Regions from separate parts of the Arthrobacter sp. D3-18 genome, predicted to be linked through region 1. Evidence: riboswitches for the same ligand, from Rfam matches in the RefSeq annotation. Region 1 holds a riboswitch; the other holds the start of a gene.

Region 1 (7,781 bases):
CCGGGGCGTCGGGCCGCTGTGCTTCCGCGGACAAGGCGTTGATGGTGGTGCCGGCTGCGCCTTGATGGGCTGACGACGACGAACCACTGAGCGGCTGCCCCACCAGTGAAGGTGCCCTCTCACTGGCCAACCAAGCGTTGACCAGCCACAGCCACTGTTCCTGCCGGGGCAGGTTGAGCCATTCAAGCGACGGCGGCTGTATCCACGTGGAACTGTCCACGTCCAGGCGGAGCAGCCCGGCCATGGCGCACAACTCCAAGAGGATGGCGGCCTCATGGACGCCCAAACGGATGGACTCCGCCAAACGCCTCAGTTCACGCACACCCACGCCACCGCTACGGAGGGTGGCCAGGGGTTGCTCCCTGACTGCGAACAGCAGCTCAGCAGTCAACCGCAGGATTTCGGCGATGGCACCCATTGCTGCGTTGCGTCGCAGGGCAGCGCTCGTATGGCCAAGCTCCGGAACAGGCGGGGCCAGCGTGAAGTCATCCACGATTGCACCACCGCGCAAGGCAAGACCCACACTGTGGGGCAGCTCCACGTGGCCGGCATCCAAGGGGACCAGCAAGCCGCGCGCCAACAGCCAATCGATAGGCCCGACGTCGTGACTTTCGTGGGTGACCGACGCCCGGCGCTGCGCTTGGGGTACTGCGCCCATGGCCCAGCTGCCGAACTTGTCCAATAGGCCCACGGTCCGCTCCGGTGCCGTAGCCAGGATGGCACGAAGGTTCTCAGGAGTGGACGTCCACCGCTGCAGGGCCAAAGCTGCGTCCATCGGAGTGCTGGCGGGGTGAATGCCCGCACCGCTTTGATGTAGCTCGGCTACCAACTGCACCACCCGCTGGGCAAAGGCCGGTTGGAGCCGTACAAGTTCGGTGTAGCTGCGGCCAAGGCCGGCCGGATAGATGCCGATGACGTCCTTGAGGCTGCCCACGGGAAGGTAGAAGCGCTGACGGGACGACGTTGCCGGGGAGCCAGTGGGTGGATCTGCCCTGTGTACTAGTGCCAATTCCTGCAATTTGGCGAGGATGGGGTCCAGCGCCGACAGGGTGGAACCGGCAATAACCTTCTTCAGCCCGGCCGCGGAAATACTGTGGCCGGTATCGGCATTGGTGCACAGGTGCAGTGTTTCCAGGACCTGCATTTCAGGCTTGTTCAGCCGCTCCAAAGCCCTCTGGACACTGACCCGGGCGCTAGCCCTGGCAGCCAAAGCCGGGAAGTCTGGAGCCATGGGGGAGATCAGGTCCGGTCGCGCGGCAAACAAGGCCCGCAGCGAATTGTCGCTGCGCGCTTCGAGTTCCTTGCTGAGCGCGCGTATAAGGGACATCAATCCAACGTTACCGCCCCCGGGCCGCTCGTGCCCGTCACTGGGGCAGGAGGTTACTGTCGGCGGCGCTGGCGAACGGAGTCGACAACCAGGACTACGGCGAGCATGAAGGCCACCGGCAGTCCGTAAAGGGCCGTCCACGTCACCCATACCGGCGGCACGCCACCGTTGAACGCCACAGCCATGACCGTGCCGACGGCAACCAAAGAGATGACGGCAATGACGGCTGCAGTGATCATGATGGGGCGGCGGTAACCCGGGGAAGTCATGCCCACAACGCTAGCAGCAGCACGCCGGGACGATTCATTGCGGCTGCTCTTGCCCTGTTCGTGTACTGCGTGGTCGCGGCAAAGCGGGAATAGGGGGTTCGGCAGGATAACCTTGAAGGAACAGACCAACACGGACCGGGCTGTCACCCTCGATCCCGCAGATCCCTGTGGATGCGGTGATCGGCCCGACGTGTCTCCCAAAAGCAAGAACGAAGAAGGTTGATTACGTGCCTACCGGCAAGGTCAAGTGGTATGACAAGGAAAAAGGCTTCGGATTCCTCGCGGCTGAAGATGGCCAGGAAGTGTTCCTGCCCAAGACATCCCTGCCTGCGGGCGTAACGGAGCTCAAAGCTGGAACCCGCGTGGAGTTCGGTGTGGCCGACGGTCGCCGCGGAGCACAGGCATTGGGACTCCGCGTCCTGGAGAAGACACCGTCCATTGCCAAGGCCAAGCGCATGAACGCCAGGGACCTCGCACCCATGGTGCAGGACCTGGTCACCGTGCTGGACAACCTCTCGGGCTCCTTGTCTTCAGGCAAGTATCCTGATGGCAACAAGGCCAAGGCCATCAGCATGGCACTGCGCAAGGTTGCCGACGAGCTGGAAGCCTAGGACCGGCTATGACATCGGAATCCGCACAGGACACCAAGGCCGGCCCTGACGCTGCCCAGGCTCCTGGAAACGGGGACGCCCCCGCGCGGAAGCCCGTCGCGGCCAAGTCCCGCGCCGGTTTGCCCGTGTGGCGCACCGGTAAGCCGGACGCCTTCCTGACTGCCGCCGTCGATACTGCGCGTGAGGCAGTTGAAGGCATAGCCAACCCGGGTGAGGTGGGGGCGCACCTTGGCGCCAAGTCGGAGGGCGACCGCGTGGTCACCCACCTGTTCGAGTCCCGGCTGGCCGGCTACGGCGGCTGGCAGTGGTATGCCGTGGTGACCCGTAACTCGCGCTCCAAGATCGTGACGGTGAGCGAGCTCGGTTTGCTGCCCTCCGAGGACTCCATCCTGGCTCCTGAATGGGTGCCGTGGGCCAAGCGCGTCCGCCCCGAGGATGAGAAGCCGCTGGTGGAAGAGACCGTTGAAGACGTCACGGAAGAGTCCGTGCAGGCGGACGAAGACGAGGCCACGGAACCGGCCGAAGCTGAGTCCGAGGACGAGGCCACCGAGCTGGCCGACGATGAAACCGAGGACGACGAAGACGACGAAACCGGGGCTGAATAGGCCTTGCGGAAACCCGGGGTGACCACAGTGAAGGCGGACGCTGATGTCCACCTTTAGGTCACTCGGAATCCTCAACTACCGCATCTGGTTCTTCGGTGCGCTGATCTCCAACATCGGCACCTGGATGCAGCGTACGGCGCAGGACTGGTTGGTCTTCGACCACCTGACAGCGCACGACGCCGGTGCCATGGGTATTACTTTGGCACTCCAACTAGGTCCCCAGCTTTTCCTTGCTCCGTGGGCGGGCCTGCTGGCCGACCGATATAGCCGGCGGAAGCTGCTTCTCCTCACCCTGGTGGCCATGGCCCTCCTCAGCACGGGCTTGGGAGTGCTGGTGCTGCTGGGCATCGCCGAACTTTGGCATGTCTACCTCTTTGCCTTGCTGTTGGGAATCGTGACCGCCCTGGACGCTCCGGTCCGACAGACTTTCGTCTCCGAACTCGTCACCGACGATTACCTTCCTAACGCAGTGGCCCTCAACAGCGCGTCCTTTAATGTGGCCCGTATGATCGGGCCCGCTGTCTCAGGCGTGCTGACGGTGGTGGTGGGGCCCGGCTGGGTGTTCCTCATCAATACCGTGTCCTTCGTGGCCATGCTGTGGGCGCTCAAACTCATTCCCGCGGCGTCCCTCCGCATCCAGCCCAGGGCGGCGGCCGGTAAAGGGCGCATCCGGGAAGGATTGCGCTACGTCAGGAACAGGCCGGATATTCAGGTGGTCCTGGTGGCGATCTTTATTGTGGGTACCTTCGGACTGAACTTCCCGTTGTTCATCGCCGCGATGGTGGGGACCCAATTCGGCATGGACGCCGGCGCGTTCGGAGCGTTGAACTCGGTCATGGCCATCGGGTCGGTGACTGGTGCACTCTTGGCTGCCCGACGCGGGAGACCGCGTCTCAGGTTGATCTTCGGGGCCGCTGGCGGCTTCGGCGTTGCCAGCGCCTTGGCCGCCCTGGCACCCAATGCGGTGCTCTTCGGGCTCGCTTTGGTTCCCTGTGGCCTCTTCGCCCTGACTCTGATCACCAGCGCCAACGGCTACGTGCAATCCACCACCGAGGCTGTCATGCGAGGGCGGGTCATGTCCCTCTACATGGCCATTTTCATGGGCGGCACTCCCATCGGTGCACCGTTGGTGGGCTTGGTGGCCAACGCCGGCGGCCCACGGTGGGCGGTCGGCGTTGCGGCGGTTGCCGGCGTCAGCACCGCCGTCGTGGGTTTGCTGTGGATCATCCGTGCGAATCAGCTGCGGCTCCGCTTCGACCGCCGGGCCCGCGGACTGAAGCACTTCCGGGTGGAGTCGCTGCTTTCCCGTCCAGAGAGCGACGACGACGGCGCAGGTCGGCAGGGCGGATAACGCGCCTTAGCAGGGAGGTTAACGCGCCTTAAACGGCCGCGGCGCCGTCCGGGAGCTACCCGCACGACGCCGCTCAAGGCCGTGGTGCTATTTCTTGAGCTCGCCCACGACGTAGTCGATGCTTGCGAGCAGAGCGGAAACGTCGTCCGGCTCAATGGCGACGAACGTGGCAATGCGCAGTTGGTTGCGGCCGAGCTTACGGTACGGCTCGGTGTCCACAACGCCGTTGGCGCGCAGGACCTTGGCAATGGCCGCAGCGTCAATCGAGTCATCGAAGTCGATGGTGGCGATGACGTTGGAGCGGTCTTCAGCGTTGGCAACGAAGGGCGTTGCGTACTCCGAGGCCTCGGCCCAGGAATAGATACGGTTGGCGGAGTCTGCCGTGCGCTTGCTGGCGAAGTCCAGGCCGCCGTTGCTGTTGAGCCACTGCACCTGGGCGTCCAGGGTTACCAGGGTGGACAGCGAAGGGGTGTTGTAGGTCTGGTTCAGCTTGGAGTTGTCGATGGCGGTCTGCAGATCCAGGAAGTCCGGGATCCAGCGGCCGCTCGCCTTGACCCGTGCTGCACGTTCCAGGGCGGCGGGGGAGAAGAGACCCAGCCAGAGGCCACCGTCGGAGGCGAAGTTCTTTTGCGGGGCGAAGTAGTAAACGTCCGACTCGGCGACATCTACGTCCAGCCCGCCGGCCGCGGAGGTGGCGTCCACCAGGACGAGGGAGCCTTCATCGGCACCCTGAACGCGCTTCACCGGAGCGGCCACACCGGTTGATGTTTCGTTTTGGGGCCAAGCGTAGACGTCCACTCCGGCTTCGGCCGCAGCCACGGGGCGGGTGCCGGGTTCAGCCTTGATGATTGACGAAGCATCCAGGAACGGTGCCTTGTTGGTGGCGGCAGCGAACTTTGAGCCGAACTCGCCGAACGAGAGGTGCTGGGCCTTCTTCTCGACCAGGCCAAACGCAGCCACGTCCCAGAACGCCGTGGAGCCGCCAACGCCGAGGACAACCTCATAGCCTTCAGGTGCGCGGAAGAACTGGCTGAGTCCTTCGCGGACAGAACCCACCAGGTTTTTGACCGGAGCCTGACGGTGGGAGGTGCCGAGGATGGTGGTCGACGCGGCAGACAACGCTTCGATCTGTTCCGGGCGAACCTTGGACGGTCCAGCGCCGAAGCGTCCATCCTTGGGCAGCAGGTCGGCGGGAATGGTGATGCTGTTGTCGCTCACGTAGGGCTCCAATGGTATCGGCTAGAGATGGGTCGTGGCAGGGGGCATCAACTGCCCCTTCGACACCCCAATTCTGCCTGACCCGGCCCGGGCGCAGGAACCTGCGGCCGTCATAGTCCGCCACGTGGAATGCAGACTAACCGGATGCGACCAAAATTATCCAGAGTAATTCCAAATAAGCTAGGCTGGTGGTTGGCGTTCATGGGGCGGCGGTGCACACCGTCCGCCCTTGCTAGGGACGCGGTACGGTGGAGATTACGCAAGGAACTGCGTTCGAGGAGAGCTGAGCTGGATGACGGATCTGATCGATACCACTGAGATGTATCTTCGGACCATTTTGGAGCTTGAAGAAGAAAACATTGTGGCTCTCCGGGCCCGCATTGCTGAGCGATTGCGCCACTCCGGACCCACTGTTTCCCAAACCATCGGACGCATGGAGCGCGACGGACTGGTGATCGTGTCCAACGACCGCCACCTGGAACTCACTGAAGTGGGCCGGAAGCGCGCTACCGAGGTCATGCGCAAGCACCGCCTTGCGGAGCGGCTGTTGGCCGACGTTATTGGTCTGGACTGGGCCTACGTGCACGACGAAGCGTGTCGCTGGGAGCACGTCATGAGCGAGCGGGTGGAGCGCCGGCTGTACGAGCTCCTGGAGCACCCCACGGAGTCTCCCTATGGCAACCCTATTCCTGGACTTGAAGCACTGGGTGGCCTTGCCAGCCAGCCCTTCCCCCGGCTTGATGTCAACCTGCTGCAGGCCATGGACGGCTACGCTACCGATTCCCGCGTAGTTGTGAGCCGCCTCGCGGAGCCCATCCAGGTGGAGCCTGAGCTCCTCACCCAATTGGACGAAGGCGGAATCCGTCCGGGTGCCAGCGTCTCGTTGGAACGCGTCGGCGAGTACATCTCGGTCCGGGTCCCCGGTATCGAGGGCGCCTTGGAGCTACCTCCCGAAGTTGCTGCGCACGTCTTCGTCTCACTTAGCTGACGGGCGCTGGGCCAGCACAGGTGTCAAACCTCACTTTTGGACCTTCGCCGCGCGTGTGACCTGCGGTTTTCCGGAATTGATGATAAAGGGCTCTTCCGCTCAGCCCGTTCCTGTTGATAACGAATTTATTACCGAAGGCCTTAATCCCCTATAGTTATCTACTAGCGCTGATACCAAAGCGTTACCTGATCCGGAGCCGAGCTCTGCCAGCGGATCAGGTGTGTTACACACCACTGGCAGAGGCGGGGGAACCACAAGCGGCTGTCTAAAGAAGCAGCCTTGGGGTGAAGTCCGCAGCAGAAGTGACCACGTATGCAAGTCCCTCTTGGGATACCTGTGTGCCGTGAGCGCCTCGTGCGGACCGGGTCTTTGTACTCTCTGACCCGAATCCGACAGCTAACTTCGCAGGCTTTTGAGAGAGGAACAGAGTTTGACATCGCAGAACGTCAGGGGCCGCCGCCGTGCGTCCGGCCCCGCTGCTGAGCTGCGGCCAGCCACCGTCGTAACGGAGATCCGGCCTCGCGACACCGAGCGTCAGGTGCGCCGCCGTAAGAGCCCGATGCGCCAGGTTGCCGACTTCGCCGCTGCCAGCGGCGTCGGGCAGAAGGCCGGTGTTGCGCTAGCCGCCACCGGACTTGCCCTGACTGTCGGGCTGCCCGCCACGAGTCCCGTCATGGCCACCTCGGAATCAGGCCAAACCGAGTCTGCCCTTGCCGTTGCCGCACCTGCGGGCAGCCAGCCCGAGGTTTCCGCTGCCGCATCAGCCAAGATCGACTTCAGCCGCGCCGCCGTCGCTACTACTGCCGACCCGGATGGGAAGCTGAAGCAGTTGCTCAGCGCCCAGTCGGCTGACAGCATCCAGCGGGCCTCGTCCGTTGGCAGCATGGCCAGCCCCCTTGACACGCTCACCACGGCATCCCCCTTTGGGTACCGCATCAGCCCCCTCACGGGTGGTGCCGGTGATTTCCACCGCGGCCAGGACTTCGTTGCCCAGTGCGGCACGGCTGTGCACGCCGCAGCCACCGGCAAGGTCACCTTCGCCGGATGGCACGAGTACGGCGGAGGCAACCGCGTGGTCGTTGATCACGGCAATGGCCTCGAGACCACGTACAACCACCTGTCGTCCTTCACCGTCCAGGTAGGGCAGACCGTAAACCGTGGCGACACCGTCGCCCTGAGCGGCACCACGGGCGCTTCCACTGGCTGCCACCTCCACTTTGAGGTCCAGGTCAACGGTGAAGTCGTAGACCCCATGGGCTGGCTCTAAGCCATTTGATGGTTGCCTCTCGCATTCCCGAGGCGCCCCGTGACCTGAATGTGACATTCGCGGTCAACTGTTGTAGCGTACAGAGCGCATCGGCTTTTTAGGGGGCCGATGCACTTGAGTGGATTGCCTAGCTCTGCCACCACTC
Region 2 (7,781 bases), 1.5 Mb from region 1:
GCCGGCCTGGGCGTCACTGAAATTTTGGATGACCTTCCTGACGATTATCGGGAGGTACTTGCCCTCCGAGTTGTCGCCGACGTGTCAGTGGAAGATACGGCGGCGATCATGGGTAAGTCCCCAGGAGCCGTCAAACAGCTACAGCGCAGGGCATTGAATGCACTGAAGAAGCGTGCACTACTAAGGAACGGCACATCATGAGCGAACAACTTACGCCTCGCGGACGTCATGACCAGCAGGCAATCGACCACCTGCTGGCCGACGCCGGCCTCACAGGCGACGCCGACCTCCGTACTGAACTCCTCGAGCTCCGTTCACTGGCCAACACTGCCCCCTTGCCGTCCGATGCAGTCCGCGCGCTCATGGTCAGCAGCCCGGCCGATGCCACGCAGGAGATCGCAGCCACGCAGCAGATCGCAGCCACTCAGCAGATCACGACGGCGGACGGTCCGGCCACGTCGTCCGGTGCGCCCACTGCGGTGCTCGCCACAGTTGCTGCGGAATCCGCTCCTGCCAATGACCTGCCTGTTGACGAACTTGCCGCGCGACGTCGGAAGAAGCGCCGGACGGCCATCGCAGGCCTCGCTGTGGCGGTGTCCTTGGCCGGCGGCGCCACCGCCGCCGTAGCTTCCGAGGGCGGCCTGCCGGGTGCTTTCCAGCATCTCGGGGCGGCAATCGGTTCGGTGGTCTCGCAACTAAACCCCGGTTCCGGCAGTGCTCCCCAGCCTGATGCTCCCGCCGGTACCACCCCCGAGCCGTTGCCTGTCCGGGAAGAGCCTCAGCAAGCTCCTGCCACGGTCAAAACCCAGCCGACTCCGGCCCCGCCGGTCAGCCCGGTTCCTGCTCCCCAGCCGCAACCCGGTGGTGCGTCGCCGCATACACCTAAGGTGCCGTCGCACAAAGAGCCCGGCAATGGCGTCATCCCGTCGCCGCCAGAGTTGCCCGTGACCCCACCGGAGAGCGACCCTTCCAAGATCGATCCCTCAAAGCTCGGCCCCTCGGGCGTCCCCGTCCCGGTTCCCTCGGAGCTGATCCCGTCCCTCCCCGGAAAGCCCTAGGCTCCAGACCCAAACCTCCCGCGAGTTGGCACTTAATCCCAATGTTTGGTGCGAACATTGGGATTAAGTGCCATCTCGGCGCGGGGTTAAACCACGACGGCGGGGTGCGGCTTCACGTGGAAGCCGCACCCCGCCGTCGAGCTTGAAGCTATGCGGAGACCAGCGTGTGCCAGTCGTTGACGAGGGGCAGGTTGTGCGCCTCGGAAACGGAGTGGTGTGCCACGTGGCCGGCGGCGATGTTGAGGCCGGCAGCCAGTGCCGGGTCGCGGTCGAAAGCGGCCTTGACGCCCAAGTTGGCCAGTGCAACGGCGTAGCGCAGGGTGACGTTGGTCAGTGCGTAAGTGGACGTGTTCGGAACAGCGCCAGGCATGTTGGCAACGCAGTAGAAGATCGAGTTGTGGACCTTGTACGTCGGTTCCTGGTGGGTGGTGGGGTGCGTGTCCTCGAAGCAGCCGCCCTGGTCAACAGCGATGTCCACCAGAACCGAGCCGGGCTTCATGCGGGCAACCAGTTCGTTGGTGACCAGCTTGGGAGCCTTGGCGCCCGGGATCAGGACGGAGCCGATCACCAGATCTGCGTCGATAACTGACTTCTCGATCTCGTAGGCGTTGGAGGCAACGGTCTTCAGGCGGCCCTGGTAGAGGGCGTCCAGTTCGCGCAGCCGGTTGATGTTGATGTCCATGATGGTGACATCAGCACCGAGGCCCAGCGCCATGGCGGCAGCGTTGGTTCCCGCAACGCCTGCGCCGAGGACAACAACCTTCGCCGGACGCACGCCCGGTACGCCGCCCAGGAGGACGCCCTTGCCGCCGGCCGGAGCCATCAGCGAGGAAGCGCCGACCACGACGGACAGGCGGCCCGCGACCTCGGACATCGGGGCGAGCAACGGAAGGGTGCGGCCTTCCTGCACGGTTTCGTAAGCGATGGCCGTGACGCCGGAGTTGATGAGCTCGGCGGTGAGTTCGGGCTCTGCGGCGAGGTGCAGGTAGGTGAAGAGAATAAGGCCCTTGCGGAAGCGGTGGTACTCGGCCGCGATAGGTTCCTTGACCTTCATGACCATGTCCGCACGGGCCCAGACGTCATCTGCCTCGTTGACGATTTCGGCGCCGGCGATCGAGTATTCCTCATCGGTGATGCCCGAGCCGAGGCCTGCGCCGCGCTCTACCAGAACGGTGTGTCCGTGGGTGCGGAACTCGTGGACACCGGCGGCCGTGATGGCTACGCGGAACTCGTTGTTCTTGATTTCTTTGGGGACACCGATGATCATCTGTGGGCTCCATCGTTAGCGGCCACTGGGCCGAAAATTTGTTGCGGGATGTGATTCCAGAATAGATCCGGCTGTGAGGCAGACGACATGGGCCCGGAACCGCCCTCGGGAGGAAAACCCGCAAATACAACGATCTTCTGCAAGTCAGCGCGACATTTGTCGAGCAGTGAAGCGTCAAGTGTCGCCTGCTGTTGGTACGCTTTCCAGATGCTGCAGGACGTGGAACAGATCGTTGAACGCGTTGCCTTGAAGCTGGGCCGCGGGCTGTCCCTGGAAGATCTCGACGGCGTTCTTCTCGCCTATAGCTCCAACCAGTCCCACGCCGACCGCGTTCGCGTGAACTTCCTCCTCAGCAAGCGGGTCCCCAGCGACGTCAGCGCCTGGCAGCTCGCCCATGGCATCGCCACGGCCGTGCGTCCCGTCGTAGTTCCCGCCAACGACGAACTGGGCATGCTGGGCCGCGTCTGCGTGCCACTTTTGGTCCGGGGTTTCCGCGTGGGGTACTTGTGGGTGCAACTGGACCTTGAAGAACAGAGTCCGACGGCGATACTCGCCGAATTACCCGGCGTGCGGGACGAGCTGGACCTGTTGGCAGGCTTGCTCCTGGATTCCAATACCGCCGAATCGGAGTTCCGGCGAAGGCGTGAGCAGGAGTTCCTGTCAGCCTGCGGCGGCGAATCGAACGCTGTGGCCGCCATCGCAGGTTGGAAGGAAATCCAAGGGCGCGGTCCGTGGCAGTTGGTGACCATACTCGATCCGGATGGTGCGAGGTCCGACGTCGATCCTCTTGCCGCTACCCTGACGCATCGATCAGCGGCGCTGCAGTCCACTATCGGCGTCAACGCCGCCTTGTTCAGCGCCGGAACGGAGACGCATTCGGTGGTCCTGTTCCGCGAGTCCGGTGGCCGGGCGGACCATGCCCAGGTGTTGGTGCACTATCAACTGGAGCTTGCGAAGCGCGCTGGCCGCAAGGTGGACAGGGTAATCCTGGGCATCAGCGAACCCTTCCAGGTCATCCGGCAGCTATCGGGTGCCTACCGTCAATCGAAGGTTGCTGCCCAGGCGGCTGCCGTGGACCTCCCACTAGGTGAGCTCGTGGATAGCCGGACTGTTGGTGTCTATCAACTTTTCGATCGCTTGGTGGCACCCGGAGGCTGGGATGACACAGGTTCGGTGCACTTTCAGACGCTTGAGGACCAGGACAAAAACGGCGAGCTCCTGCCCGTCCTGGAACTGCTCTATGACAATGACGGCTCGGTGCAGGACGTCGCCGCCAAACTTCACCTCCACAGGAGCAGCATCTATAACCGGCTCGGCCGCATCCGCCAACTCATCGGTGCCGATCCGTTGAGTGGCGCGATCCGGCTCGAGTTGCATGCGGCCCTGAAGGCGCGGCGCTGGGCCGGGCGGCCGCGGATCTGACACTACGAACGAAGGCGGACGTTCGAAACAGACAGGAGGCAGGCACCCGGCCGGGTGCCTGCCTCCTGTCTTTTAGTGGTTGTGCACTTGCTTATGAGCGCCGCAAACGCTGGCAGCTCCAACGTCCCATCCGGCGACGGAAGGTGGCCGTCCGGCTGCTGCTGCAGTACCGGCTATGCCACCCCGCATGCGCGGAGGTACGGGGCAGGCGGGTGCTCAACCGAGAACCTCCTGGGCTGCATCCAGGATGTCTTGAAGCGCAGATTCGCTGGGCTGGGGTGCCGGGGCGGCCTGCGGTTTGCCCGGTCGGGGCTTGGACGTCGGCGTTGCAGTTTCCGTTGATGTGGGTGTCGGCGTGGGCGTGGGTGTGACCGTGGGGGTCGGCGAGGTTGTGGGCGTCGGAGTTGTGGGCGGTGTGGTGACCGTGTCCGACGGCACCTCGCTCGGCGCGGGAGCCGGCTGGGTCGGGGCCGGACTCGTCACTCCAGGGACGGCCGGGACTGAGGAGGGGAAAGCCGACGGAACCCATACAGGGTCGGCAAGCGATACCTTCGGGGTCGGAGCCGACGACGACGACCCGGCCGTGGGTGCCTCCGCTAGTGTCGCGGGCTGGCCGGCTTCGGAGGACGCTGTGGCAACTGACGAGGCTGCTGGCGACGACGCTGATGGTGCGGAAGCCGTGGAATACGAGGCACTGGGCGCGGGGGATGCGGAGCCTGAGTTCCTGTCGCCGCCGCTTGCTTCCTGCGCAGGGGTTTCCTGGCCGAAGAACGGAAGCTCGAGGGCTTGCCCCAAGGTTCCGGCCGTCAGCACGAGTCCAAGCGCCCCTGCAACCACGGCCATGCGCTGGCTCATGTGTTTGACCGATGCTGCTTTCCGAAGGGCGGCGTGGGGTTCGCGGCCGAATGAGGACGTGGACCCCAAGCTGGACCTGGCTGCAGAGGGCGCGGCAGCCTGCTTGCGAACATCCTTGCGGCTTGCCAGTGCTGCCGATGCCGTTGCAGCGGCAGCAAGCTGCGCCTGAGACGTGCCCCGAGGTGACTCAGTACGCAGGGATTCGTCGTGCGGAGGCTCGGCGGCTTCTGTTGTGGTGGTGGATTCTTCGCGTGCAGACATCACGGGAATGGCTGTCGTGGCGGGTTCCGGCGTTGAAGCCTGAACAACTGGAATGGCTGCGGTTGCGGGCTCCTGAGCGCTGAGCTCCTGAGAATCAGGCTCCACGTTGGCCGGGGACGCACTTGCCGGAGTCACAATGGGGATCGCCGCGGTAGGGGGTCCCGGTGTGGTCGACGTCCGAGCCGCTGGCTGCACAGTAGGTACCACTGCAGTAGCGGGTTCCGCCTGCTCGGCCCACTGGGGCGATCGCTGCGGTGCCGGCTGTGACGCCGAGGCCTCGGGCGCAATCACGGCGAGGGCTTCACGCTCCCGCTCCGCTGCACGAACTTCCGCACGAGTGGCAGGCGCCGCCACGGTGGGGATGGCCGCAGTGGCGGGTTCCGGCGTCGTGCCTGTGCTGGTCGCGCCAGGGTCATGTGGGTTTGTGGACGCAGCGGCGGAGTCCGCCAGTGCGCCGGTGGGGAATCCGCTGGGTTGGGCCCGACGGCGTCCGGTTGGCTTGGTGCGCTCGCCTTCAGAGTGGGCGCGGCGCGGCTGATCCATGGTTGGGGACATGGTGGTTGCCTCTCAACGCCTTCGAGGTTAGCTGTCGGGTTCGGACGAGGCTGTCCGGCCGCCAAAGCGGCTTCACCCCGAGGGCTTGCATACCAAGCCCGGGAACTGTGGGTCCCCCGCCTCTGCCGCGGGTCTGGCGGATCCCGGATTGCGGCAGAGCTCGGCGTCAATCCGGAAGCGGCCCAGCGGAGATACGGGTCGCCCTACGACGGTACATGAGCCGGAAAGTAAAGTCACATTAATGTAACGGGCGGTAGGCCTGTCCAAGCGAGGGGGTTCTATGACTTAGGCTTTGGCGCCGGTGCAGGAACTCCGAGCACTGCCGCCAACACGAGCAAGATATCCATGGCCTAACACTAGCTTCGCGGTGCACCGGCAGGTAGACATTGTCTATGGACCTGCCTGTGATGCCACCCGTCTCGCCCATGCTCGCCAAATCCGTTCCGGCCATCCCGGATGTTGGGCACTACGAACCCAAGTGGGACGGATTCCGGACGATCGTCTTCAAGGATGGGGACGAGATCATCCTGGGCAGTCGCAATGAGAAGCCAATGACCCGCTACTTCCCCGAGGTGGTGGAGGCGCTGAGGAAGAATCTGCCGGACAAATGCGTAATCGACGGCGAGATCGTCCTGATCGAGGGCAAGAGGCTCGAATTCGAGGTACTCCAGCAAAGGATCCACCCCGCCGACAGCCGCGTGAGGATGCTCGCCGAGAAGACTCCGGCTTCCATGATTGCGTTCGACATCCTTGCCCTGGGCGATGAGAACCTCATGGACAATCCCTTCTCCGAGCGCCGCGCCATCCTGGAACGCGCGCTCGCCAAGGCCGAGCCACCCGTCTACGTGACCCCTGCAGTGACGGATCTCGAACGGGCTCAGGAATGGTTCGTGCAGTTGGAGGGTGCAGGACTGGATGGCGTCCTGTCCAAGCCCTTGACCGGGACCTATCAGCCCAACAAGCGCGTGATGTTCAAAACCAAACACGAGCGCACGGCGGATTGTGTGGTTGCTGGGTTTCGTTGGCACAAGACCGCGAAGGTTGTGGGTTCGATGTTGCTGGGTCTTCACGACGACACTGGCCGCCTGCATCATGTGGGAGTGGTGGCCTCTTTCCCCATGGCCCGAAGGCAGGCCTTGGTGGCCGAGCTTGAGCCGTATCAGATCGAACTCGGCGAACACCCGTGGGGTGAGTGGGCCAACCAGGACGAAGCTGCCGGAGGTTCACGCATGCCCGGCGCCCAAAGCCGGTGGAGCGGGGGCAAGGATTTCTCGTTCGTGCCCCTTCGCCCCGAACTCGTGATCGAAGTGGCGTACGACTACATGGAAGGCGACAGGTTCCGGCACACCACACAGTTCCGCAGGTGGCGGCCGGACAGGACCCCCGAGAGTTGCACGTACTCCCAGCTTGAAGAGCCCGCTGAATACGATCTTGGGGAAATCCTGAAGCTGCCGAACGCCTAGGACGTTGCCAACCCGCTGCTACGTTGCTGGGTAGCAACGGAGTAGCGGGTTGGCGAGTGTGTTACTCCTCGTGGCCCTGATCGCTGCTCATGCTGCCTTCGGCGGGCGGGGTTTCTCCCGGGGGGACTCCGCCGCCAGGCTCCAGGCCAGTGACGTTGCCGTCGAGGGGATCGGGGTTGGCGGATGCAGCGGGGTCCTCGTCCTCATCCTCGCGCATGTCGGGATCCTCGTGGATGCTGTCGGCATCGGACGTAGTGTCAAACGGTCCTGTGGCGCCGGTTGCGCCGAAGCCTTGGGTTTCCTCGTTCGATTCTTTGTTGGTCACGATCAGCCCTTTCGTAAGCAAACTTACTAATGTGCTTGCTCCGTCAGCCTAACCGCGACCAGCTAACCCGACAAGCTAACCCAACAAACCGAGACAACAAACTGAGCCCCCAACCCAGCCCAACACGGGGCGCCAACTCAGGCGCCGGCGTCGTGCGTCAGTGCTCAACGGTGAGGCGTCGTGGCGGTGACAAAGCTCCGGATGGCATCCGCCACAGCCATGGGGCGCATGTGTTGCGCCACGTGCCCGACTCCCGGAATCTCCACGAGACGCCCCTGCGCGACTGCCCTTGATAGCCGCAGCGCCCAGTCCGGGCCTGCCACATGGTCGCGGCTACCCCGCAGAATCAGCACAGGCACCCCAACGCCCGCCAGCCGCTCCTCGGTCCGGTAAGACATCATGACGGGAAGCTCAGTGAGGTACCAGCGGGGGCCGCACCGGAAGTAGTCCGAGATGACGATCCAGTTGGACGACGGGCTCTCACGGAGCAGCCCGTCCAGGAAGAGTGCCATGGATTGGCGGCGAACGTTCTTGTGCCGGGAATCCACCACCGGCCCCATCAGCACCAACTGACT

What was found. Region 1 has a riboswitch for cyclic di-AMP ahead of M1D89_RS18160 (M23 family metallopeptidase). Riboswitches for the same ligand answer to the same signal wherever they lie in the genome.
Region 2: linked by a shared signal. The riboswitch ahead of M1D89_RS03525 (hypothetical protein) and the one ahead of M1D89_RS18160 (M23 family metallopeptidase) in region 1 are both predicted to bind cyclic di-AMP.

The regions. Positions count from the first base shown of each region.
Region 1 covers NZ_CP096440.1:3,495,280-3,503,060, reverse strand. Annotated here, with positions in the region: gene M1D89_RS18195 (helicase-associated domain-containing protein) at 1-1,327, opposite strand, end outside; gene M1D89_RS18190 (hypothetical protein) at 1,381-1,596, opposite strand; gene M1D89_RS18185 (cold-shock protein) at 1,824-2,207, shown strand; gene M1D89_RS18180 (DUF3027 domain-containing protein) at 2,216-2,812, shown strand; gene M1D89_RS18175 (MFS transporter) at 2,856-4,163, shown strand; gene serC (phosphoserine transaminase) at 4,251-5,381, opposite strand; gene M1D89_RS18165 (iron-dependent transcriptional repressor DtxR) at 5,674-6,369, shown strand; cyclic di-AMP (ydaO/yuaA leader) riboswitch at 6,595-6,795, shown strand; gene M1D89_RS18160 (M23 family metallopeptidase) at 6,800-7,636, shown strand.
Region 2 covers NZ_CP096440.1:302,889-310,669, forward strand. Annotated here, with positions in the region: gene M1D89_RS03505 (RNA polymerase sigma factor) at 1-201, shown strand, start outside; gene M1D89_RS03510 (hypothetical protein) at 198-1,058, shown strand; gene ald (alanine dehydrogenase) at 1,207-2,325, opposite strand; gene M1D89_RS03520 (PucR family transcriptional regulator) at 2,533-3,747, shown strand; gene M1D89_RS03525 (hypothetical protein) at 3,964-5,418, opposite strand; cyclic di-AMP (ydaO/yuaA leader) riboswitch at 5,421-5,567, opposite strand; gene M1D89_RS03530 (ATP-dependent DNA ligase) at 5,811-6,881, shown strand; gene M1D89_RS03535 (DUF6480 family protein) at 6,943-7,206, opposite strand; gene M1D89_RS03540 (alpha/beta fold hydrolase) at 7,371-7,781, opposite strand, start outside.